DNA from 3 places in the Streptomyces sp. NPDC060064 genome. Region 3 is predicted to be linked to each of the others. Evidence: riboswitches for the same ligand, from Rfam matches in the RefSeq annotation. Region 3 holds a riboswitch; each other region holds the start of a gene.
The links. Region 3 has a riboswitch for cyclic di-AMP ahead of ACFWDI_RS14905 (NlpC/P60 family protein). Riboswitches for the same ligand answer to the same signal wherever they lie in the genome.
Positions count from the first base shown of each region.

Region 1: another riboswitch for cyclic di-AMP. It lies ahead of ACFWDI_RS08085 (transglycosylase SLT domain-containing protein); the one in region 3 lies ahead of ACFWDI_RS14905 (NlpC/P60 family protein).
Region 2: another riboswitch for cyclic di-AMP. It lies ahead of ACFWDI_RS17710 (C40 family peptidase); the one in region 3 lies ahead of ACFWDI_RS14905 (NlpC/P60 family protein).

Region 1 is NZ_JBHWWF010000005.1:17,846-25,229, forward strand. Features, by position in the region: gene ACFWDI_RS08070 (DUF6084 family protein) at 1-451, shown strand, start outside; gene ACFWDI_RS08075 (hypothetical protein) at 448-1,887, shown strand; gene ACFWDI_RS08080 (hydrogenase maturation protease) at 1,884-2,432, shown strand; gene ACFWDI_RS08085 (transglycosylase SLT domain-containing protein) at 2,581-3,387, opposite strand; cyclic di-AMP (ydaO/yuaA leader) riboswitch at 3,392-3,580, opposite strand; gene ACFWDI_RS08090 (hydrogenase maturation nickel metallochaperone HypA) at 4,232-4,627, shown strand; gene hypB (hydrogenase nickel incorporation protein HypB) at 4,631-5,395, shown strand; gene hypF (carbamoyltransferase HypF) at 5,392-7,384, shown strand, end outside.
Region 2 is NZ_JBHWWF010000013.1:142,651-150,034, forward strand. Features, by position in the region: gene ACFWDI_RS17700 (ATP-dependent Clp protease proteolytic subunit) at 1-429, shown strand, start outside; gene ACFWDI_RS17705 (hypothetical protein) at 437-745, shown strand; cyclic di-AMP (ydaO/yuaA leader) riboswitch at 1,062-1,246, shown strand; gene ACFWDI_RS17710 (C40 family peptidase) at 1,250-1,732, shown strand; gene ACFWDI_RS17715 (LysE family translocator) at 1,852-2,481, opposite strand; gene ACFWDI_RS17720 (LysR family transcriptional regulator) at 2,564-3,475, shown strand; gene ACFWDI_RS17725 (ATP-binding protein) at 3,493-3,924, opposite strand; gene ACFWDI_RS17730 (helix-turn-helix domain-containing protein) at 4,203-5,060, shown strand; gene ACFWDI_RS17735 (DUF397 domain-containing protein) at 5,074-5,280, shown strand; gene ACFWDI_RS17740 (8-amino-7-oxononanoate synthase) at 5,273-6,418, opposite strand; gene bioB (biotin synthase BioB) at 6,564-7,384, shown strand, end outside.
Region 3 is NZ_JBHWWF010000010.1:177,544-184,927, reverse strand. Features, by position in the region: gene ACFWDI_RS14925 (alpha/beta hydrolase) at 1-253, shown strand, start outside; gene ACFWDI_RS14920 (GNAT family N-acetyltransferase) at 401-1,156, opposite strand; gene ACFWDI_RS14915 (NlpC/P60 family protein) at 1,276-2,346, opposite strand; gene ACFWDI_RS14910 (hypothetical protein) at 2,680-3,033, shown strand; gene ACFWDI_RS14905 (NlpC/P60 family protein) at 3,209-4,408, opposite strand; cyclic di-AMP (ydaO/yuaA leader) riboswitch at 4,411-4,575, opposite strand; gene pcrA (DNA helicase PcrA) at 4,898-7,339, shown strand.

The sequences.
Region 1 (7,384 bases), on a different contig from region 3:
GGTCTCGCACATGGTTCCCAGCTTCACGGGAGAGACGGAAACCGACCTCGCCGTCCCCTGCACGTACGACATGGACGTCGCCGCCACCCGGTATTTCAACGCCCTCGAGGCGGGCGAGGTGCCGCTGCTCATGCTGTTCTCCGGAACGGCATTCACCGGAGCAGGCGGCTTCCGCGTCGAACCCGTGCCGTGGGACCGGGAGGCGGCCTTCCGGATGCCGGTAAAGGTGTGGCAGGAGATGGTCGAGCAGCACTTCCCCGGCTGCGGCTGGATCCGGCTGCCGCGCGACACCATGGACGCGCTGCTCGCCTTCCGTTCGCGGCGGGCACATCCCTCCTGGGAGGCGGCCGTCCGGGCCCTGCTGGCCGAGGCCGGCACGCCGGACCCCCAGCCGGTCCACGCCCTGGACCGAGCGCTGCTGCCACGCGCTACCGGAAGGACGGCACGTTGACGACAACTGCCTTCGCACCGGCGACGGAAGCCCGGTTCGCCGTCGCCCGACAGGTGGCCGACGCGGTCCTCTTCGAGGGCTATGTGCTCTACCCGTACCGTGCTTCGGCGGCCAAGAACCGGCTGCGCTGGCAGTTCGGAGTGCTCGTGCCGCCCGCCTGGGGCTCCGAGTGCCAGGAGCACGACTTCCAGCACACCGAATGTCTGATGGAACCGAAGGCGGGCGCGACGCTGGCGGTCGAGGTGCGCTTCCTGCACGCCCGGCGCAGGACCGTGCAACAGGCCCGGCAGGACGGCGGGTTCGAGACGGTGCGCGAACTCCACCTCGAGGACCGCGTCCTGGTGCCCTGGGACGAGGGCGTCGAGGAGCGTGTCGAGGTGCTCGCAGACGTGGAGGAGCTGGCAGGAGACGGTGTCACCGTTCCCTTCACCCGCCCTGCCCGCGAAGAGACCGAGCCCGTCCTGGACGCGACCGGCCGGACGGTGGGCCGGCTGATTCGCCGATGCGAGGAGATCAGTGGCGCCGTGCGGCTGTCCGCACGTGACCTCGACGGTCCCTACCGGGTGATGCGTCTGACCGCTGTCGTGGAGAACACCAGCAGCTGGAGCCCGCCGGACGGCACGGCCGACCGTGACGCGGCGCTGCCGCGCTCGCTGGTCGCCGCGCATCTGCTGATGGGCCTCAGCGCCGGGTCGTTCCTGTCGATGACGGATCCGCCCGAGTGGGCCAAGGGCGCGATCGCGTCCTGCCGCAACCTGCACACCTGGCCGGTCCTCGCCGGCGAACCCGGCCGCGCGGACCTGGTGCTGTCTTCCCCGATCATCCTGGAGGACCACCCCGCCATCGCCCCGGAGAGCCCAGGGGCTCTCTACGACGCCACCGAGATCGACGAGATCCTCGCGCTGCGCACCGCAGCCCTCACCGATGAGGAGAAGCGAGAGGCTCGTGGCACCGACGAGCGGGCCGGCGCGGTGATCGACCTGGCCGACTCGATGCCCCCTGAAGTCCTTGAGCGCCTGCACGGTGCGGTGCGTGCGCTACGGGAGGTGACCGGCCCCGACGCGTCGGACGCCCCCCCGCCGCCCGCCTGTCGCGGGTTTACCGACGAATACGGCGTGGAGGCGCCGGGCACCCCGTGGTGGGACCCGGCGAGCGACTCCGGCTTCGACCCGGCCCGCGACCGGGTCGTCGTGGACGGCCGGTCGCTGGGGGCCGGGAGCCGCGTGCTGCTGCGCCCGGGCCTGCGGCGCACCGACGCACAGGACCTGTTCCTGCACGGCCGCAGCGCCAGGGTCGAGGCGGTGCTGCACGACGTGGACGGGGCAGTGCATCTGGCAGTGACCGTCGAGGGCGATCCAGGAGCCGACATCCGCCGCGAGCAGGGCCGCTTCCTGTACTTCCAGCCCGACGAGGTCGCCCCCCTGGAGGACGCATGACACGTCCTGAGCGGAACAACGACCGGATTCTGGTCGCCGGGGTCGGAAACATCTTCCTCGGCGACGACGGCTTCGGCGTCGAGACCGTGCGCAGGCTGGCCGCGGAACAGCTGCCGGAGCACGCCGAGGTCGTGGACATCGGCGTACGGGGCGTACACCTGGCGTATCAGCTTCTCGACGGCTACGACACGCTCGTCCTGGTCGATGCCACGGCGCGCGGCGGCGAACCCGGCACGGTGTATCTGATCGAAGCCGACGGCGCGGGCGGCATCGAGCCCCGGAACGCGCTGCTGGACGGTCACCGGATGTCCCCCGACGCGGTCCTGGCTCTCCTGGAGACCCTCTGCGCCGGCACCGGCGCGCGGCCGCCGCGGCGCATCCTGGTAGTGGGATGCGAACCCGCCGGTGTGGAGGAAGGCATCGGTCTCAGTCCGGCCGTGGCCGCCGCGGTGCCGGAGGCCGTACGGCTGATCATGGGCTTGCTGCGGGACGGCGAGCAGGAACCGTCCGCGCCACCGGCTGCGGTCGGCGAGGCTGCGAAGTGAGGAGAAGAGCATGAAGAAGACGATCATCGGTGGCGCGGCCGCCGCTACTGCCGCGACTGCGCTGGCCGCCGTCGTCCGGCTGGCCCTGCCGGACCTCATGCGCTATCTGCGCATCCGCAGGATGTGACGCGACTGAGGTGACCGGGCGTCAGTAGGCGCCGTTCACATTGTCGATCGAGCCGTACTTGGCGGCGGCGTAGTTGCACGCGGCGGTGATGTTGGCGACCGGGTCGTAGCTGTTCATCGACGTGCCGGGCACGTGATAGGCACGGAACGTCGGGTCGATGACCTGGAGGAGCCCCTTGGACGGGGTTCCCTTCACGGCGTTGGAGTCCCAGTTGTTGATGGCCAGCGGGTTGCCCGAGGACTCGCGCATGATGTTCCGGTGGATGCCGTTGTACGAGCCGGGGATGCCGTGCTTGGCCATGACGTCGAGCGACTCCCTGATCCAGCCGTCGAGGTTGTTCGAATAGGTCGCGGGCTTCGCGGTGGTGGCGGCGCCATTGGTGGCCAGCGTGCTCCTCTGCGCGGAGCGGCTGGCCCGCTCGTCCGGAGCAGACGTGTTGGGGGTCACCTTGGCCTTTTTGCCGACCGACAGCTTGAGACCCGCGTGAATCAGCGAAGGGTTGCTACCGATTGCCCGCCGGTTGTCCTTGTACAGCTGCATCCAGCCGCCGCTCAGGGAGTGCGCCCGTGCGATCTTGGAAAGGGAGTCGCCCACAACGACGGAATAGGTGGTGGGCAGGGCCTTCTTCGCGGCTACGGGCGTGGTGCTCGCGACGGTCGGCGCCACAGCCTTTTCAGCTGTGAAGGGATGCGCCGTCGGCTGCGCCGCGCCGGCAGTGGTCGCGCCGATCACCGGCAGGACGAGTGCGGCACCTCCCGCACCCGCAGCGACGAAACCCCGAGTGATCGGGCTGGACTTGGGACGGCGATGCTTACCCTTTGCGGGCATGGCGAGTTCCTCTCCGTCGCCTGCGAGGTCAGCTGTCGGGTTCGGGCTGGAGATGCCCGGCCGCAGTAGGAATGCGACTTCACCCCGAGCCGTTCCGGATTCCGGATCGGCGGCTTACCTGGGTCCCCCGCTCCTGCCGTACGTAAGTGGGTGGGTTTTGCCGGACGGCGGCAGGATTCGGCGTTCCGTCCGGATTGCGGTGACCGTAAGCGAAAAGGGCTGGATGGAACAAGCCCTGAATTCACCACTGCAATCCACGCGGCGGATTCTGCCGCGGAAAATCCCGTGATCCACCGAGGGCGGGGAACTCAACTTTCCTTTTGGGGCACGGGACTGAGCCAGGCCGGCGCCCTTCGCGCAGCGTCACGGACGTGACCCATATCACGAGCGTCGATGCGGGACGGTCTGCCCCACGGCGCCGCGAAAATGCACGACAAGTCGCGTGATTTCCCGCAAAATGGATGTCGGGAGCAATGTCGAGCAAACGCCCATTCCGGACACTTCGAAGCGGAACCGCGCTCCCGGAGTGCGTATTCAATCCCTACATTCAACCTATGCATGCATTAATGCCCTATGGGTATGTTCTGTCCGTTTAGGTGGTAATTGGAGCCACCCTCCCGGCCGGGCTGTGCTGTGGCGACGTGCACCCCGAGACCGGTACGGCTTCCGCCGCTGCCCCGAACGGTGTACGCGGCCGGGTGGCGTCGGCGTGCCGGGCTCCCCGCCGCCGGGTCCCGGCCTGTAATGGTGCCGAACGGCCCCAGCGCTCAGCTTGCGCGGGCGGGCGACGCCCACCGGGCCCAGAGCGTTCGACGGCGGTCGGCCAGTGCCAGGACGGAGAGCGATGCACGAGATGTCCATCGCGTTGGCTGTCGTCGGCCAGGTGGAGCAGGCGGCGGCCGAAGCAGGCGGCGTCACCGCGGTGACGTCCGTACGCCTCCAGGTCGGCGAGTTGGCCGGAGTGGTCCCCGACGCTCTCTCCTTCTGCTTCGAACTGGCCTGTGCCGGGACCGTTCTGGAAGGTGCCGAGCTGGTCGCGGACTCCGTGCCGGGTCGTGCCCGCTGCGAACCGTGCGCGGATGAATGGGCGGTCGGAATGCCGCCGCAGCTGTGCTGTCCGGTGTGCGGAGAGGCGACCGCCGAGCTGCTCTCGGGCCGCGAACTGCAGATCGTCAGCGTGCACTGGGAGGACGGCCAGGAGCACGAACGGGCCCGTGAACCCATTTTCGAGGAGTGCTGAAGCATGTGCCGTGTGGTCGATCTCCAACAGGCGGTCCTCGCCAAGAACGATGCGACCGCGCACACGCTGCGCGCCGAACTTGCCGCCCGCGGCACCACGATCGTCAATCTGCTGTCCAGCCCCGGCAGTGGGAAGACCGCTCTGCTGGAGGGCGAGCTGCTGCTGGCACGGGAGCGGGGCGTACGGGTCGCGGCCCTGACCGCCGACCTCGCCACCGAGAACGACGCTGTGCGCCTGGCTCGTTCAGGAGTCCCGGTCAAGCAGGTGCTGACCGACGGTCTGTGCCATCTGGAGGCCGGGATGCTGAGCCGGCACCTGGACGGATGGCTGTCCGAGGACACCCGGCTGCTGTTCGTGGAGAACGTCGGCAACCTGGTCTGTCCGGCCTCGTACGACCTCGGTGAGTCCTTGCGGGTCGTGCTCGCCTCCGTGACGGAGGGGGAGGACAAGCCGCTGAAGTACCCCACCGCCTTCGGTCTGGCGCACCTGGTGGTGGTGACCAAGACCGACATCGCAGAGGCGGTCGAGTTCGACGAGGCGGCGTTTCGGGCGAACGTCGCGCAGGTCAACCCGGGGGTGGAAGTGCTGCTGACGTCCGCGCGTCGGGGCGACGGCGTCGGCGCGTTGCTGGACCGGGCGACGGCGGCGGCGGACGGCGGGCCGGTCCACGCGCCCGTCATGGCCCGTCAGGAGCATCTCCATCAGCACGAACACGGTACGCATACCCATACGGCGGCCTCCGGCGCCATGGCGCAGTCCGGCTCGTGAGCGGTCCGCAGTCGGCCGCCGCCGTCGCGGAGGAGGCGGTGCAGCGCAGGCGGGTCACTGTCCGGGGCGTGGTTCAAGGCGTCGGGTTCCGGCCGTTCCTGTACACACTCGCCACCGGGCTCGACCTGGTCGGCCATGTGACCAACACCGGTGAGGGCGTTGTCGCGGAAGTCGAAGGGCCACCCGCTGACGTCGCTCTCTTCTGTGCCCGCATCTCCGCGGACGCGCCGCCTCTCGCGCGGGTGGAGTCCGTCGACCATCAGGAGGTCCCCACCACCGGGGGTGACGGGTTCACCATCGCCGCATCCACCACGTGCGGAACCGCGCGCACCCTGGTGTCGCCGGACATGGCGACCTGCGCCGCCTGCCTCGCGGAACTGGCCGATCCGGCCGACCGGCGTCACCGCCACCCCTTCATCACCTGCACGCACTGCGGCCCCCGCTTCACGATCGTCCGCGGTCTTCCGTACGACCGGGACCACACGACCATGGCCGACTTCCCGATGTGCGCCGACTGCGCCCGGGAGTACGCCGATCCGGCCGACCGCCGCTTCCATGCGCAGCCGGTCGCCTGCCACGCCTGCGGCCCACGCCTGCGTCTGCTCGTGGCGCAAGCGAATACGGAAGATTCGCCTCGGCCCGTATCCGCCGAGGACCCCATCGCCGAGGCCCGCAGGCTCCTGTCCCAAGGCGCGATCCTCGCCGTGAAGGGCCTCGGCGGCTACCACCTCGCTTGCGACGCCTCCAACTCCCGGGCCGTGGCCACGTTGCGCCACCGCAAGGCCCGGGGGAACAAACCGTTCGCTCTGATGGCCAGGAGCATCGCCGACATCGAGCACCTTGTGCACCTGGGCCCCCAGGAGCGAAGCCTGCTGACGGGCGGCGTCAGGCCCATCGTCCTGCTGCGCCGTCGGCCTGACGCTGTGCCGCCGGGACTGCCGAATCCCTCGGAGGAGGTCGCCCCCGGCAGTCCCGATCTTGGCGTGATGCTTGCCTACACACCTCTGCACCATCTGCTTCTCGGCCTGCCCGGCGATGCCGACGGGCCGCGCCTGCTCGTGATGACCAGCGGGAACGTGGCGGGGGAGCCGATCGTCACCGAAGACACCGACGCACTGACCCGCCTGGCGCACCTGGCAGACGCCTGGCTCGCGCACGACCGCGGGATCCACGTGCCGTGCGACGACTCCGTGGTGCGGGTGTGCGACGGGGAGCCGCTGATGATCCGCCGCGCTCGTGGCTACGCCCCATTGCCCGTCGTGCTGCCCCTACCCGTACCGGCGGCCCTCGCTGTCGGGGGCGACCTCAAGAACGCGTTCTGTCTCGCGGAAGGGCACAGGGCCTGGCTGTCGGCCCATATCGGGGACATGGACGACCTCGCCACACAGCAGGCGTTCGAGCGCGCCGAAACGCAGTTGGAGTCGATCACCGGGGTGAACCCCGAGCTGTTGGCGGCCGACCGGCATCCCGGCTATCGCTCCGGACAGTGGGCCAACCGGCACGCGGCCGGCCGGCCGGTCGTGCGGGTCCAGCACCATCACGCCCACGTCGCCGCCGCGATGGCGGAGCACGGACTGGACGGGAGCCGCCCCGTGATCGGGGTCGCGTTCGACGGCACTGGCTACGGTGACGACGGGGCGGTGTGGGGCGGGGAGTTCTTGCTGGCGGACTACGACGGGTTCAGCCGCTTCGGACACGTCGCTCATGTCTCCCTGCCGGGCGGCGACGCCGCGGTGCGTCGGCCGTACCGAATGGCACTCGCACATCTGCGCGCAGCCGGCATCGCCTGGTCCCGGGACCTGCCCTGCATTGCCGCCTGCCCTCCCGACGAACTCCGGGTGCTGGAACACCAGTTGGAGCGGAACCTGAACTGTGTGCCTACGTCCAGCATGGGGCGGCTCTTCGATGCCGTCTCCTCGCTCGCGGGCGTCTGCCATCGGTCCGGATACGAAGCCCAGGCAGCCATTGAGCTGGAGGCGGCCGCGCTCA
Region 2 (7,384 bases), on a different contig from region 3:
ATCAACTCCCCCGGCGGCTCGCTCAGCGCCATGTCCGCGATCTACGACACGATGCAGGTGGTCACCTGTGACGTGGAGACGACCTGCCTGGGCCAGGCCGCCTCAACCGCCGCACTGCTGCTCGCCGCCGGCGCCCCGGGCAAGCGGATGGCGCTGCCCGGCGCCCGGATCGTCGTCCAGCAGCCCGCCACCGAGGAGCAGTTGTGGGGCCGGCCGTCCGATCTGGAGATCCAGGCACAGGAGTTGCTGCGGCTGCGTGCCCAACTCGCGGAGATGCTCGTACGCCACACCGGCCAGACCCCGGAGCGGATCGCCGCCGATCTGGAGCGCGACAAGATCTTCGACGCCGAGGACGCCAAGGCGTACGGACTGGTGGACCACGTCATCAAGAACCGCAAGACCTCGCTCATCAACCCCGGTGCGCGGTGAGCCCCCGATGCTGCCACCCGAACTGCCGCCGCTGCCCGCACTGACCCGCGCCGAGGCCGACTTCATCGACAGCTATCTCGAGGTCGTCGATCTGCTGGGGCGGATCAACCCGGCCCGCGCGACGCACACCTACGGCGCACTGCGCGCGGCGCAGGCCCTGCTCGGCCGGGCCGCCGCGCTCAAGGACGCGCTGACGCTGATGCATATGCGCGGCGAGAGCGAAGTGCATGCGGCGACGCTCGCCGAAGCGCTCAGAGTGCTCGACGGCGAGCGCAGGGCGGGCCGGGTGACGATGCCGCCCGCTTCCATGAGTTGACGGATCCTCCACTCCCGTCTACCGCCATCGGGGTACCGCGCGGCCTCCCTCATTCGGTGTAGTCGCGATCCAAACGGCGGTACCGCACAACTTGCGCAACCCGACTACCGATCTAGCGGAATAAGCCGTTCCGCTGCTGGTAAGGCGTTCGTCAGGCGTCGCGGACCGATCACCGAAACGGCCCTGTCCACCCGAACAGGTCAGGGGTGACGAGACTCACATACCGTCGTTTCGCACGGAAATCCGGCATGGCATGAGTCAAGATCCCTGGGACGACAAGCCCCCGCCACCTCGGCGGGGCGGTCCGGGCGGACGCTGAGTCCTGCCGCCGCTCCGGATGTCTGGTCGACAGGAGTGCATCGGCAGGAGTGGAGGACCCAAGCAGGACGGGGTGGCCGGGCAGTCCGGTCGTCCCTAGGGGTGAAGCCGCATCAGCGGCCGGGCATCTTCGTCCGTCCGAACCCGACAGGTCATCCTTCACAGGCGGTTGACGAAGGGTTGCGCATGACTGCGCAGATTCATGTCCCGTCTCTGACCATGATGTCCCGGGCGGGTGCCGTATCGGCCCTGACTCTTGCCGCCGTCGGCGGCACACTGGTGGCGCCGGGCGCCACTACCGAAGCCAACGCGGCCACGGCCTATGCGAGCAAGGCACTCAAAGTGGCCGCATCGAAGAGGGGATCGCCGTACAGGTACGGCGCCTCGGGCCCGCACCGGTTCGACTGCTCGGGCCTGACGTTCTACTCGTACAAGAACGTCGGCAAGAAGCTGCCACGCACCGCCCAGCAGCAGTACAACAGGACCAAGCATGTCTCGGCCGCCTCCCGGCAGCGCGGGGACCTGGTCTTCTTCCACTCCGGAAGCTCCGTCTACCACGTGGGGATCTACGCCGGCGGCGGCAAGATCTGGCACTCGCCCAAGACCGGCAGCGTGGTGCGGCTGGAGAAGATCTGGACGAAGCGCGTCTGGTACGGCCGGGTGCGCTGACGACCGGCGGCTCACCGCTCACGTCTCACCGCTCACGTCCCGCCGCTCTCGGCTGATCGCTCACGGTCCGCCGGTCGTCGACGGTTGTCGGCGACCGGCGTACCGGGCCGGCCAAAGGCTCAGTGCGCCAGCGGCTCGGCCAGCAGCGTCACGCCCAGCGCAGTGAGGGCCCCACCGGTGACGCCTTCCACGGCCTGGGTCGTGCGCGGGCGGCGCAGCCATTGACCGAGGCGGTCCACCAGCAGTGCCACCAGCGGGAACCAGAGCAGAGCCAGTACGACGACGACGGCGGCGAGCAGGAAAGTGCGTGTCAGCACCGGAACGCCGTCCGGCACGAACTGCGGGAGCAGGCTGAGAAAGAGCACCGGCGCCTTTGGATTGAGGACGTTGGTGAGGAAGCCCTGCCGCAGACTGCGCCCCGTGCCGCCGGCCGGCCGGGCCTCCGGGTCCTGCACGGCGAGCTGCGGACGCAGTGCGCCGCGCACCGCCCGTACACCCAGGTAGAGCACATAGGCCCCGCCCGCGATCTGCAGCGTCCGGTACAGCACCGGCACGGCGACCAGCACAGCCGCGAGTCCCGCGACCGCCAGCGCGGTGTGCACCAGCAGTCCCCCCGCGACACCGACGGCGCAGGCCACACCCGCACGCCGGGAGGCGAGGGCGTTGCGTACGACGACGGTGAAATCCGCGCCCGGCATGGCGACCATGCCCGCGGCGACCCCGGTGAAAGCAACCAGTTGTGCGTCCATGCCCGCCATCCTGGACCCGCACAGGCCTTAACGTGTACTTGCAATCTTCATGGTCTGCCTAAAGCAATGCTTAAGAGGTGGCATGTACGACCCGACGCGGCTGGCGGCGCTGGTGGCGGTCGCGGAGGCCGGTTCGATCACCCGCGCCGCCGCCCGACTGGGCTACACCGCACCCGCGCTCTCCCAGCAGCTGGCCAAGCTGGAGCGGGAGGCGGGGGCGACCCTGCTGGTGCGGCACCATCGCGGGGCACGATTGACGGCCGCGGGCGAGCTGCTGGCAGCACGGGCCCGCCGAGTGCTGGACGAGATGGACCGAGCACGGCACGAGCTGGCGCGGCTGGCCGGTCTCTCCGGCGGACGCCTGCGCGTCGGCACCTTCACCACGGTCGGCATCCATCTGCTGCCGCCGGTTCTGAGCGCCTTCCGCCGGGCCCATCCGGATGTGGAACTGACCGTCGCGGAGTACGAGCCGCCGGGCGGCGTCCTGGCGGTGGCGGCCGGCGAGGTCGATCTTGCGCTGACGCATGCGTACGAACCGGCCGAGCCGGCTCCACCGCCGTCGGGGGTGGTTCTGGAACCACTGCTCGTGGAGGAGTTGGTGCTGGTGACGGCGCCCGGTCATGCGCTGGCGGGCGGCTCGAGCAGGCTGCCGGTGGCCGATCTCGCAGGACAGCCGCTGATCAGCAGCGCACCCTCGCATCCGCCGCGCAAGGGCGTGGAAGGAGCGTTGGCGCGGGCCGGGGCGACTCCCGCTGTGGTGGTCGAGTCACCCGGCTATGCGCTGGTGTGCGCACTGGTCAGTGCGGGGCTCGGCGTGGCGGTGGTGCCGGAGATGGTCGCCGCGATGGCCGCTACGCCGCTCGGTGTACGGCAGTTGGAACCGGCGGACTTCCGACGAACGATCTCGGTCGCGCACCGGGGCGAGGAATCGTCCCCGGCGGCCGATTCGCTGCGGGCCCTGCTGCGCGGCGCGTTCGGCCGCGCGGGGAGCTGACGACCGGACAGCGGTGGTCAGTTCTGGACCGGGACGATCCACGGCAGGGCGATCCACACGGTCTTGCCGCCCTCGGGGGTCGGTGCGACGGAGAGCTCTCCACCGCACTCGGCGGTCAGACTGCGGATGATCACCATGCCGCGGCCGTTGTCCTGGCGTACGGCTGCGGGCAGCCGCTGCGGCCAGCGCGGGTGGCTGTCGGTGACGCCGATGCGAAGCTGCTCGTCCCGATCGAGACGGAGGTCCACGGTGAAGGTCGGCGACTGGCCGAAGGTGTGCTGGACGGCATTGGTGGCGAGTTCGGACACGATCAGCCGCACCGTGTCGACGGCCTCGGTCTCGATGGGCAGACCCCATTCGGCGATGACGTCTGTGGCGTATTTCCGGGCGGCGGAGACCGAGGCTGGATCGCTCGGCAGGGTGACGGAGGCTTCCTGATGGTCTGCCATGGCGACGCTGTCCCTTTCCCACCGGGCCGGCTCCGACTCGTAGCGGATGAAATGCGAGGGCGGCCACGGATTGCGCTTCGCGCCAGAGTGCCACTGATCGTGCCGTCGAGGGCGGCGATCCACCAAGATATGCATATATCTGTCGCTCGAAGCAGTGAACTCTGCTACGCGAGACCGTATTTGGGCAGAGACTCGCACTTTGGTCCCGGCCGGAAGGTCAGTGCGACGGAAGTACAGCCGGAAGGACAGCAAGCCGGAAGGACGGGAAGGAGCGGGCGATGCAGCACGGTCCCGCGGTACGCCGCCGCAAGCTCGGCGAGGAGTTGCGGAGGCTGCGCCTGGCCGCGGGCCTCACCAGCCGGGACGCCGCACGGCTCGCCGGCTGGCACCAGTCGAAGGTGAGCCGGATCGAGACCGGTATCAGCGGGGTCAAGGCGTCGGATGTGACCCTGCTGCTGGATGTGTACACAGTGGCTGACCCTCAACTGCGCACGCTGCTCGAGACCTTGGCTGGTGCGGCCGACGGCATGGGCAGCGGCTGGTGGCATGCGTACCGCGGGCTGCTCCCGCCCGAGTACCGGGACTTCATCAGTTTGGAGGACCAGGCCTGCGCCGCACGGACGCTGGAGACCTCGGTGGTGCCCGGGCTGCTGCAGACCCCTGACTATGCGCGCGCGGTGACCCGGGCAGCGCTGGCGGATCTGCCCGCCACGACGGTGAACTCGCTGGTGGAGGTGAGGCTGACCCGCCAGTCGGTACTCCGCGCGGAGAAGCCGTTGGAGCTGAGCGCGGTGCTCGACGAGGCGGTGCTACGGCGCGAGGTGGGGGGCCGGCGGGTGATGCGCGAACAATTACGAGGGCTGGCGGAGACGGCACAACTGCCCCATGTGCGGCTGCAGGTACTGCCGTTCTCGGTCGGCGGCTATGCCGGCCTCACGGGCCCTTTCGTTATTTTCTCTTTTCCGAACACTTCTGATCTGGACGTGGTTGTTCTCGACCACTTGACGAGTAGCCTCTACCTCGAGCGGAAGGAAGACCTCGAGGTGTACTGCGCCGCCTTCCACGCGATGCAGGCGCGGGCCCTTGCACCCGAGGACTCATTGGATCTCATCGCCCGGATCAGTGACGGCTCGTAGGGAGGCACCCCCCATGTCCGACTGCCTCGCACAGGACGGCTCAACGTGGCGGCGCAGCAGCCGCAGCACGGGAATGAACAACTGCGTCGAGGCGGCCCGGCTGCCCGACGACACTCTCGCCGTACGGGACTCGAAGAACATCGCGCGTCAAGCGCTGCGCTTCTCCCCGGCGGCCTGGTCGCGCTTCCTCGGCGCGCTCCACGAAGGGAGCGTCAACTGACCGGCGCGGTCCCGGTGATCGTGGCGATCGCCGACTCGACCTGCTGATCCGTCAGATCCGCCCGTGCCGTGAGCCTGATCCGGGAGATGCCGTCGGGCACCGACGGCGGCCGGAAGCAGCCCACGACAAGTCCGGCGGTACGGCAGTCGGCGGCCCAGCGCAGAGCGGCCTCCGGTGACGGCGCCCGCACGGAGACCACGGCCGCGTCCGGACGTGCGGCGGTCAGACCGGCCTCCGTCAGCCTGCGGTGAAGCATCCCGGCGACCGCGCGGGCCCGGCCGGCCAGCTCGGGCTCGCGGCCCAGCAGCCGCAGGCTCGCCAGGGCGGCTCCCGCCGCGGCGGGAGCCAGGCCCGTGTCGAAGATAAAGGTGCGCGCGGTGTTGACCAGGTGGTCGATGACCCGCGCCGGGCCGAGGACCGCTCCGCCCTGGCTGCCGAGGGATTTGGACAGGGTCAGCGTGGCGACGACGCCGTCGTGACCCGCGATGCCCGCGGCGTCCAGCGCTCCGCGGCCGCCATCGCCGAGTACACCGAGACCGTGCGCGTCGTCGACGAGCAGCGCGGCGCCGTGCTCGCGGCAGGCGTCGGCGAGGCCGGGCAGGGGCGCGGCGTCGCCGTCCACCGAGAAGACCGAGTCGGTGACCGCGAGGGCCCGCTGCCCGGAGTGCGCGTCGAGTGTCTTGCGTACGGCATCGACATCGGCGTGCGTGACAACCGCGGTCTCCGCGCGCGAAAGCCGGCAGCCGTCGACGATCGAGGCGTGATTGCCCGCGTCGGAGACGATCAGTGAGCCGCGGCCGCTCAGCGCGGTCACGGCGGCGAGGTTGGCGGCATACCCGGACGACAGGACGAGGGCGGCCTCGAATCCGCAGAAGGCGGCCAGTTCCCGCTCGAGCTCGGCGTGGAGGGCGGTACTGCCCGTGACAAGCCGGGAGCCGGTGGCCCCCGCGCCCCAGCGGCGGGCCGCCTCGGCTGCCGCCTCGGTGACCTCCGGGCGGCGGGTCAGGCCCAGATAGTCATTGCTGGCGAGATCCAGCAGCTCGGAGTCCGCGGCGCGCGGCCGGAGCGTACGCACGAGGCCGGCGCGCTCACGGCGGCGCGACTCGTCGTCGATCCACTCGAAAGGATCCTGGGGCATGGTGGTCCGGTCCTTTTGTAGGCAGCGCACAGACCCTAGCCGGACCGGCTCGAGGAACGGATGTGGCCATGCACACACCTCAAACATGCTCTGTTGTGGAGTTCCTCCTTGGCCGCGGCATGTGCCATACGTCAGGATCTGGACCATGGACCTGCTGAACACGCTGGTGGAGAAGGGGTTGCGGCGCGAGCTGCCGACCCGTGAAGAAGCGCTCGCCGTGCTGGCGACCTCCGACGACGATCTGCTCGAAGTGGTGGCCGCGGCCGGCAAGGTGCGCCGACAGTGGTTCGGACGGCGGGTGAAGCTGAACTATCTCGTCAATCTGAAGTCGGGACTGTGCCCCGAGGACTGCTCGTACTGCTCCCAGCGGCTCGGGTCCAAGGCGGAGATCCTCAAGTACACCTGGCTGAAGCCCGATGAGGCCTCGCAGGCGGCGGCCGCCGGCGTGGCCGGGGGTGCGAAGCGGGTCTGCCTGGTCGCGAGCGGCCGTGGCCCGACGGACCGGGATGTCGACCGGGTCTCGAAGACCATCGAGGCGATCAAGGAGCAGAACGAGGGCGTCGAGGTCTGTGCCTGTCTCGGACTGCTCTCCGACGGGCAGGCGGAGCGGCTGCGGGACGCGGGCGCCGACGCGTACAACCACAACCTCAATACGTCCGAGGGGACATACGGGGACATCACCACCACCCACACCTACGCCGACCGGGTGGACACGGTGCACCAGGCGCAGGCCGCGGGTCTCTCCGCGTGCTCCGGGCTGATCGCGGGCATGGGTGAGAGCGACGCGGACCTGGTCGACGTCGTCTTCTCGCTCCGCGAGCTCGACCCGGACTCGGTGCCGGTGAACTTCCTGATCCCCTTCGAGGGCACGCCGCTGGCCAAGGAGTGGAATCTCACCCCGCAACGCTGCCTGCGGATTCTCGCGATGACGCGGTTCGTCTGCCCCGACGTCGAGGTACGGCTCGC
Region 3 (7,384 bases):
GGCCAAGCCGCCGACGCAGGTGGATGTACGGCAGACGTGGGGCGGGCATCTGCCGGTGGTGTGGAGCAGGGAGCTGCCTTACGCGTTCGAGTGGCTGACGCGGCAGATGCAGCTGCTGCACCGGGGCGGCGTGGACGCCGGGGCGCCTCGGGGCGGCGGAGGGCCCAGCGTTGGCGGGGTGTCCCATGAAGCCCAGGACGGTCAGGCGCCCGACAACGGCCAGGCGGCAGCCGGTGGCGGCCTGCTGGAGTGACAGCGGTGGCCTGTGGGGAATGACAGCGGTTTGGCCTGCTGACGTGGGAGCGGTGACCCGCCGGAGTGACAGCGGTGGCCTGCTGACGGTGAGAGCGGTGACCGCGCCGGAGTGACAGCGGTGACCTACTGGAGTGACAGCGGTGACCTACTGGAGTGACATATCGGTCTTGTCGCCGACCCGCCGGTAGCCGATCCCCGCGTAGATCCGCTCGATGTCCGCGTCGCCCGGCTCCAGCCAGACGATGCGGCAGCCCCGATCGAAGGCGGCGGCCGTCAGATACGCGGACAGGGCCGCGCCGATGCCGCGGCGGCGGTGCGAGGAGGCGACCGCCAGGCCGCACAGCTCGCTCAGTCCGTCGGCCGGGACGGAGCAGCCGCCCGCGGCGACCGGTGTGCCGTCCTTGTCGTCCCTGGCGAGGCCGGCGACTCCGCCGCCCTCGTTGGCCCCGCGCAGCCAGGCGATTTCGCCGTCGGTCGGGTCCCCCGATTCGCCGTACGCGAGATGCTGCACGCCCGCCGCGGCGGTGTACCCGGCCTCGTCGGAGGGCTCGGTGAGGGTGACTCCGTCGACCGGCGCCGGGGTTATGAGGGATTCGGGCGTGCAGGCCAGCAGTGGTGCGCGGCGCTCGACCGTGAAGCCGGCCGTGAGCAGAGCGGGCTCGACCTCGGGCGCGCACGACGGCAGGAACTCCAGGCGTGGCTGCCGGTCGCGCTCGTGGAAGACGGCGATCAGAGCGTTGACCTCTTCGGTGGTCGGCTCCGCGCCATGGTCGGGGATGGCGTAATTGGCCGGTGGGATCGCCCAGTTGGGGTTGTAGCGCACGGTGAAGGGGCCGACGCGGACGTGATCGGGCGAGCGGAGCGTGAGCGTGCGTACGTAGTTCTGGACGTCGACGTCCACGGGGGCTCCTGCCGCGATCGGGATCTTGGGACGCCGGGGATGGTGTCACTTCCGTACGCGGCCGGCAACCGGTTTGCGAGCGGTTCGCGGTCCCTCCGGCGGCGCGGGCTCTGCGGCGGCTACACGGGGCGGGCGGCACCCGCGAAGGGCATCTGGTCGATGGGCGCGACGCGGACGGGGGCGCCCGGACGGGGTGCGTGGATCATCTGGCCGCCGCCGATGTAGAGGCCGACATGGGAGATGCCTGAGTAGAAGAACACCAGGTCGCCAGGGGCGAGTTGAGAGAGGGACACGCGTTCGCCGGTGTTGATCTGGGTGTAGGTGGTGCGGGGCAGCGAGACGCCGGCGGAGCGCCAGGCGGCCTGTGTGAGACCGGAGCAGTCGTACGAGCCCGGGCCCGTCGCACCCCATACGTAGGGCTTGCCGAGTGCTCCGTACGCGTACGCGACGGCTTGCGCGGCACGGGAATTGGGGGCCCGGAGCGAGCCGCGCGGGACGGCGGAGCGGTCGGCGCGGGCATCCGTCGCTCCACCCGTACCGCCGTACGCGGAGTTGTACGCCGCGCGCTGCTCGGCGGTCATCCGGGTCAGCAGACGCTCGGCGGCGGCGAGCTTCTCCCGGACGGTGGACTTGTGCTTCGCCAACTCGGTCTGCCGGGCCTCGAGAGCTCTCATCCGCTCGTCGGCCCGCGCCTTCAACCGTGCGATCTCCACCAGCTGTTGGTGTACGCCGGTGATCGCGTCCGCGTGCCGCTCGCCGACTCGCTCGGCGAGCGCGGCGCGCTCCAGATACTGGTCGGGGTCGGAAGTGAGCGCGAGCTGCAGGCCGGGGTCGATACCGCCGGCGCGGTACTGGGCGGTGGCGATCGAACCGAGCGCGTTCCGCGAGGTGTTGAGCCGCTCGGTCCTGCGCCCGGCCTCGTCGCGCAGCGCGTCCAGTGACTCGCGCGCCCTGGCGGTCTGCTCCTTGGCCGCGTTGTACTTCTCGGTGGCGGCCTCCGCCTGCTGGTACAGCTTGTCGACCTTGGCCTTGATCTGTGCGGGGCTGAGGCGGGGCTCGGCGTGCCCGGCGCCTTCGAATGCGGTGGCGGTCGCTGCGCCGGCGAGCGCGAGAGTGGCGGCGGTGCGGGCGGCGGGCCCGGTGAGCGGATGCTGCTTGGGTTTCCGGTGCGCTGCCACGAGGGCGTCCACGTCCTTCCGTTCCCTGCCGGTCCGAGTCGGAGTCCGACGACGGACCGCACAGGGGGAGCGGCCCGCCGCCGGATCTCTCGGCGGTGGTGACTGACGGCCGCCCGGGAACTCGGCGGCGGTGGGGAGTCGGTCACCTGAGGGAGGACGCTAAACCTGGGGGTCACGGGAAAGAGGCGTAAGGACCGATGTTGGCCAAAGGTGGACATGAGGGTGCGCCTTGTGAGAGCCCTGCCCATGGTGCCGGACCGCATTTCCGTACCGGAGTGACCGATGAGGCGAACGAGGCCCACCTGCCCGGAGAGCGGTGGTATGGGGGCGGTTAGGCTCCGCCTCATGGACGTACTCATCAATGTCTTCGTCGCCCTGCACATCATCGGCATCGCGTCGCTGCTCGGCGGCTTCCTCACTCAGATGAAGGCGATAGGCGCGGGAGAGGCACGCTTCATTCCGGCGATGCTGCACGGCGCGCTGACGATGCTGGTCACAGGCGTGGTGCTGGTGGGCCTCAACCAGGCGGACGACCAGGCGGTGAACAACCTCAAGATCGGCATCAAGCTGGCGGTGCTGATCGTGATCCTGGGCCTGGTGTATGTGAAGCGGGACGAGGAGAAGGTGGAGAAGGGGCTGTTCGGGGCGGTGGGCGGACTGACGGTCGCGAACATCTTCATCGCCACGCTCTGGACGTGAGAACGCCGCTCCCGATGTGAGAGCGGCGTTCTCCGTACGTGGCACGTCTTCCGTACGTGGTCTGCCGTACGTGGTCTGCCGTCCGTGGCCTTCCGTACGTGGCCTTCCGTGCTGGGAACGCCCGGGCGCGGTCGGGTCCGGGCGTTCCACTTGTTCCGCTGTGCCGGTTGTTCCGCTATGCCGGACGCACGCTGCCGTAGATCGGCATGTAGTAGATCGACTCCTCGCGGACGTTCGCGCCGGGCTTGGGCGCGTGGATCATCTTGCCGTCGCCGATGTAGATGCCGACGTGGCTGATGTCGTCGTAGAAGAAGACCAGGTCGCCCGGGAGCAGATCCTTTGTCGCGATCCGCGTGCCGACCTTCACCTGGTCCCAGGTGGTGCGCGGCAGATCCACGCCGGCCGCCTTCCAGGCGGCCTGGGTCAGTCCCGAGCAGTCGTACGAGCTCGGGCCCGTGGCGCCCCAGACGTACGGCTTGCCCATCTGCGAGCGGGCGAACGAGAGGACCTTGTCGGCCTTGGCCGCGTACGCACCGCCGCTGGAGCCGGTGCCTGTGCCCGTACCTGTGCCCGTGCCGGTGTCGCCGCCCGGCTGCTGCGCCTGCTCCCGGCGCCTGCGCTCCGCCTCCGCGTCGGCGCGGGCCTTCGCCTCCTCCTTGGCCTTGGCCTCGGCCTTGCGACGCGCCACTTCCTCCTTCTCGCGCTCGATCGCCGCGAGCCGCGCCTTCTCCTCGGCGGTCAGCTTCGACAGCAGCGAACGCGCCTCGCTCAGCTTCGCCTGGACTTCCTGCTTGCTGGTGCGCAGCGCCTTCTGGGAGTCCGTGAGCGACTCGAGGCTCTTCGTCGCCTCCGCTCGCTGCTTGGCGGCTGCGGCCCGCTGGGTCTCGTAGTCGTCGATGACGGTGCGCTGACGGTCGGTCATCCGGTCCATCAGCTGTGTCTGGTCGAAGTACGCCTGCGGGCTGTCCGCGAGCAGCAGGGCGGCGGTCGGGGTGACCGCGCCCGTGCGGTACTGCGCGGCCGCGTAGTTGCCGAGCGTGCGCCGGGACTCGTTCAGCTTGTCCGTGCGCTTCGCGGCGTCGTCGAGCAACTGGTCGACCTCGCGCCGCTTCTCATCGGTGGATTCCTTGGCCTTGTTGTACTTCTCGGTCGCGGTGCCGGCCTGCCGGTACAGGTCGTCGACCTTCTTCTGCACCTCCTCGACGGAGGGCTTCGGCTCGGTGGGCGCGGCGTTGGCGCTCTGCGTGGACAGCAGGGTGACGGAGGCGAGGGCAGCCGTCGTGAACCCGACGGCGGGGGAGTTGGTGCGTAGTCCTGCCATTCCGGCAATTCCGGTACGGGTACGCGGTTTGCGATGCGACGCCAAGGCCGGCATCTCCTTCTTCCGTGGACCGCCTACCGGGTTAGCTGTCGGGTTCGGGCGGAACGGAAGGTCGCCCTACGGACCGAGGGGGGAACGGTCCGATTCACCCCAGGTTGTGCATGGTGGGTCCCCGGTTCCGAACTCCCGTGAAGAGAGCTCGAATTCGGCGCAGGCCGCCCGATTCGGCGCGAGTCGCCAGGGGGGTACGGGCCGCCTGATCGAGCACGCTAGCCAACTCGTGTGGTTGCTGTGAAGGTTGATGTTCGATATGTCCGATACATTTTCGTGACCTTCGCGGCTGAGTGAGGAGTCGCTCACGGGCCGACGCCGCCCGACAGCGCAGCGGAGCGGCCCGATCGCGCAGCGTCGTCGGGCTCCTCGTCGGTCTCGTCGCCCGAGTCGCTGCCCGAGTCGCTGCCCGAGTCGCGCCGGATCCGCTGTCGGAGTCGTATCGCAATGCGGCCGCGGGCTGTCAGTGCGGCGGCCTAGACTCGTAGAGCGATGAGCAGCCTCTTTGACGACAGCTTCCTGGCGGACCTCCAGCCCAGCGCGGAGCAGCACCCGCCACCGCCCGAGGACTCGGCCCCGGAAGAGATCCCGGACGATCTCTTCCAGGGTGCATTCGACGTGCCTCCGGCCCGGGACCCGTACTACCGCGACGGCGCCCCGCGCACCGTCGTGGACCCCGCCGCCCTGCTCGAGGGGCTGAACGAGCAGCAGCGTGCCGCCGTTGTGCACACCGGGTCGCCGCTGCTCATCGTGGCCGGCGCCGGGTCCGGCAAGACCCGGGTGCTGACCCACCGGATCGCGCATCTGCTGGGGACCCGCAGCGTGCACCCCGGCCAGATACTGGCGATCACCTTCACCAACAAGGCCGCCGGCGAGATGAAGGAACGCGTCGAGCAGCTCGTCGGGCCGCGCGCCAACGCCATGTGGGTCATGACCTTCCACAGCGCGTGCGTCCGCATCCTGCGCCGGGAGTCCAAGAAGCTCGGCTTCACCTCGTCGTTCTCGATCTACGACGCCGCCGACTCCAAGCGACTGATGGCACTGGTCTGCCGCGATCTGGACCTCGACCCCAAGAAGTTCCCGCCGAAGTCCTTCAGCGCGAAGATCTCGAACCTGAAGAACGAGCTGATCGACGAGGAGACCTTCGCCGACCAGGCCGTCGACGGTTTCGAGAAGACGCTCGCCGAGGCCTACCGCATGTACCAGGCGAGGCTGCGCGAGGCCAATGCCCTGGACTTCGACGACATCATCATGACCACCGTCCACCTCCTCCAGGCCTTCCCGGACGTCGCCGAGCACTACCAGCGGCGCTTCCGGCACGTCCTGGTGGACGAGTACCAGGACACCAATCACGCTCAGTACACGCTCGTACGCGAGCTGGTGGGGACGGGCTACGAGGACCTGCCGCCGGCCGAGCTCTGCGTGGTCGGCGACGCCGATCAGTCGATCTACGCCTTCCGCGGCGCGACCATCCGTAACATCCTCCAGTTCGAGGAGGACTACCCGGACGCGACGACGATCCTGCTCGAGCAGAACTACCGCTCGACGCAGACGATCCTCTCCGCCGCCAACGCCGTCATCGAGCGGAACGAAAGCCGCCGGCCCAAGAACCTCTGGACCAACGCCGGCGCCGGCGCGCAGATCACGGGCTATGTCGCGGACACCGAGCACGACGAGGCGCAGTTCGTTGCCGACGAGATCGACCGGCTGACGGACGCGGGCGACGCGAAGGCCGGCGACGTCGCCGTCTTCTACCGTACGAACGCCCAGTCCCGTGTCTTCGAAGAGATCTTCATCCGGGTCGGGCTGCCGTACAAGGTCGTCGGCGGAGTGCGCTTCTACGAGCGCAAGGAGGTCCGGGACGTCCTCGCCTATCTGCGGGTCCTCGCCAACCCCGAGGACAATGTCCCGTTGCGCCGGATCCTCAATGTCCCCAAACGGGGTATCGGCGACCGCGCGGAGGCGATGATCGACGCGCTCGCGCTGCGCGAGAAGATCACTTTCCCGCAGGCGCTGCGCCGCGTGGACGAGGCGTACGGCATGGCGGCCCGCTCCGCCAACGCCGTGAAGCGCTTCAACGTGCTCATGGAGGAGCTGCGTACCGTCGTCGACTCGGGCGCGGGTCCGGCGGTGGTGCTGGAGGCCGTCCTCGAGCGGACCGGATATCTCGCCGAGCTGCAGGCGTCCACCGACCCGCAGGACGAGACCCGTATCGAGAACCTTCAGGAACTGGCCGCCGTGGCGCTCGAGTTCGAGCAGGAGCGCGGCGAGGAGGACGGCGCGGGCACGCTCGCCGAGTTCTTGGAGAAGGTGGCGCTCGTCGCCGACTCCGACCAGATCCCGGACGAGGACGCGGACGGATCCGGTGTCATCACGCTGATGACGCTGCACACCGCCAAGGGCCTGGAATTCCCTGTGGTGTTCCTGACCGGCATGGAGGACGGCGTTTTCCCGCATATGCGTGCCCTCGGCCAGGCGAAGGAGCTGGAGGAGGAGCGACGGCTGGCGTACGTCGGCATCACGCGCGCCCGCGAGCGCCTCTATCTGACGCGGTCGTCGATGCGCAGCGCGTGGGGTCAGCCCTCGTACAACCCGCCGTCGCGGTTCCTGGAGGAGATCCCGGGCCGCCACCTGGAGTGGAAGCGGACGGGCCCGATGGCCGCGCCCGCCGGTCCGACGTCCGGCATCGCCTCGTCGCTGTCGTCGTCGCGCTCACGGTCGGGCGGCGGTGCTTCGGGATTCGCCACGCGGCGTACGAGCGACAAGCCGGTGATCGCGCTGGTCGTCGGCGACAGGGTCACGCACGACCAGTTCGGTCTGGGGACCGTGGTGGAGGTGACGGGGTTGGGGGCGGACGCACAGGCGACGATCGATTTCGGGGACACCAAGCCGAAGCGGCTGCTGCTGCGTTACGCGCCGGTCGAGAAGCTGTAGCGGGCTTCGTCGTTACATCGCCTCGGCGGGTCGTCGCCTCGGCGG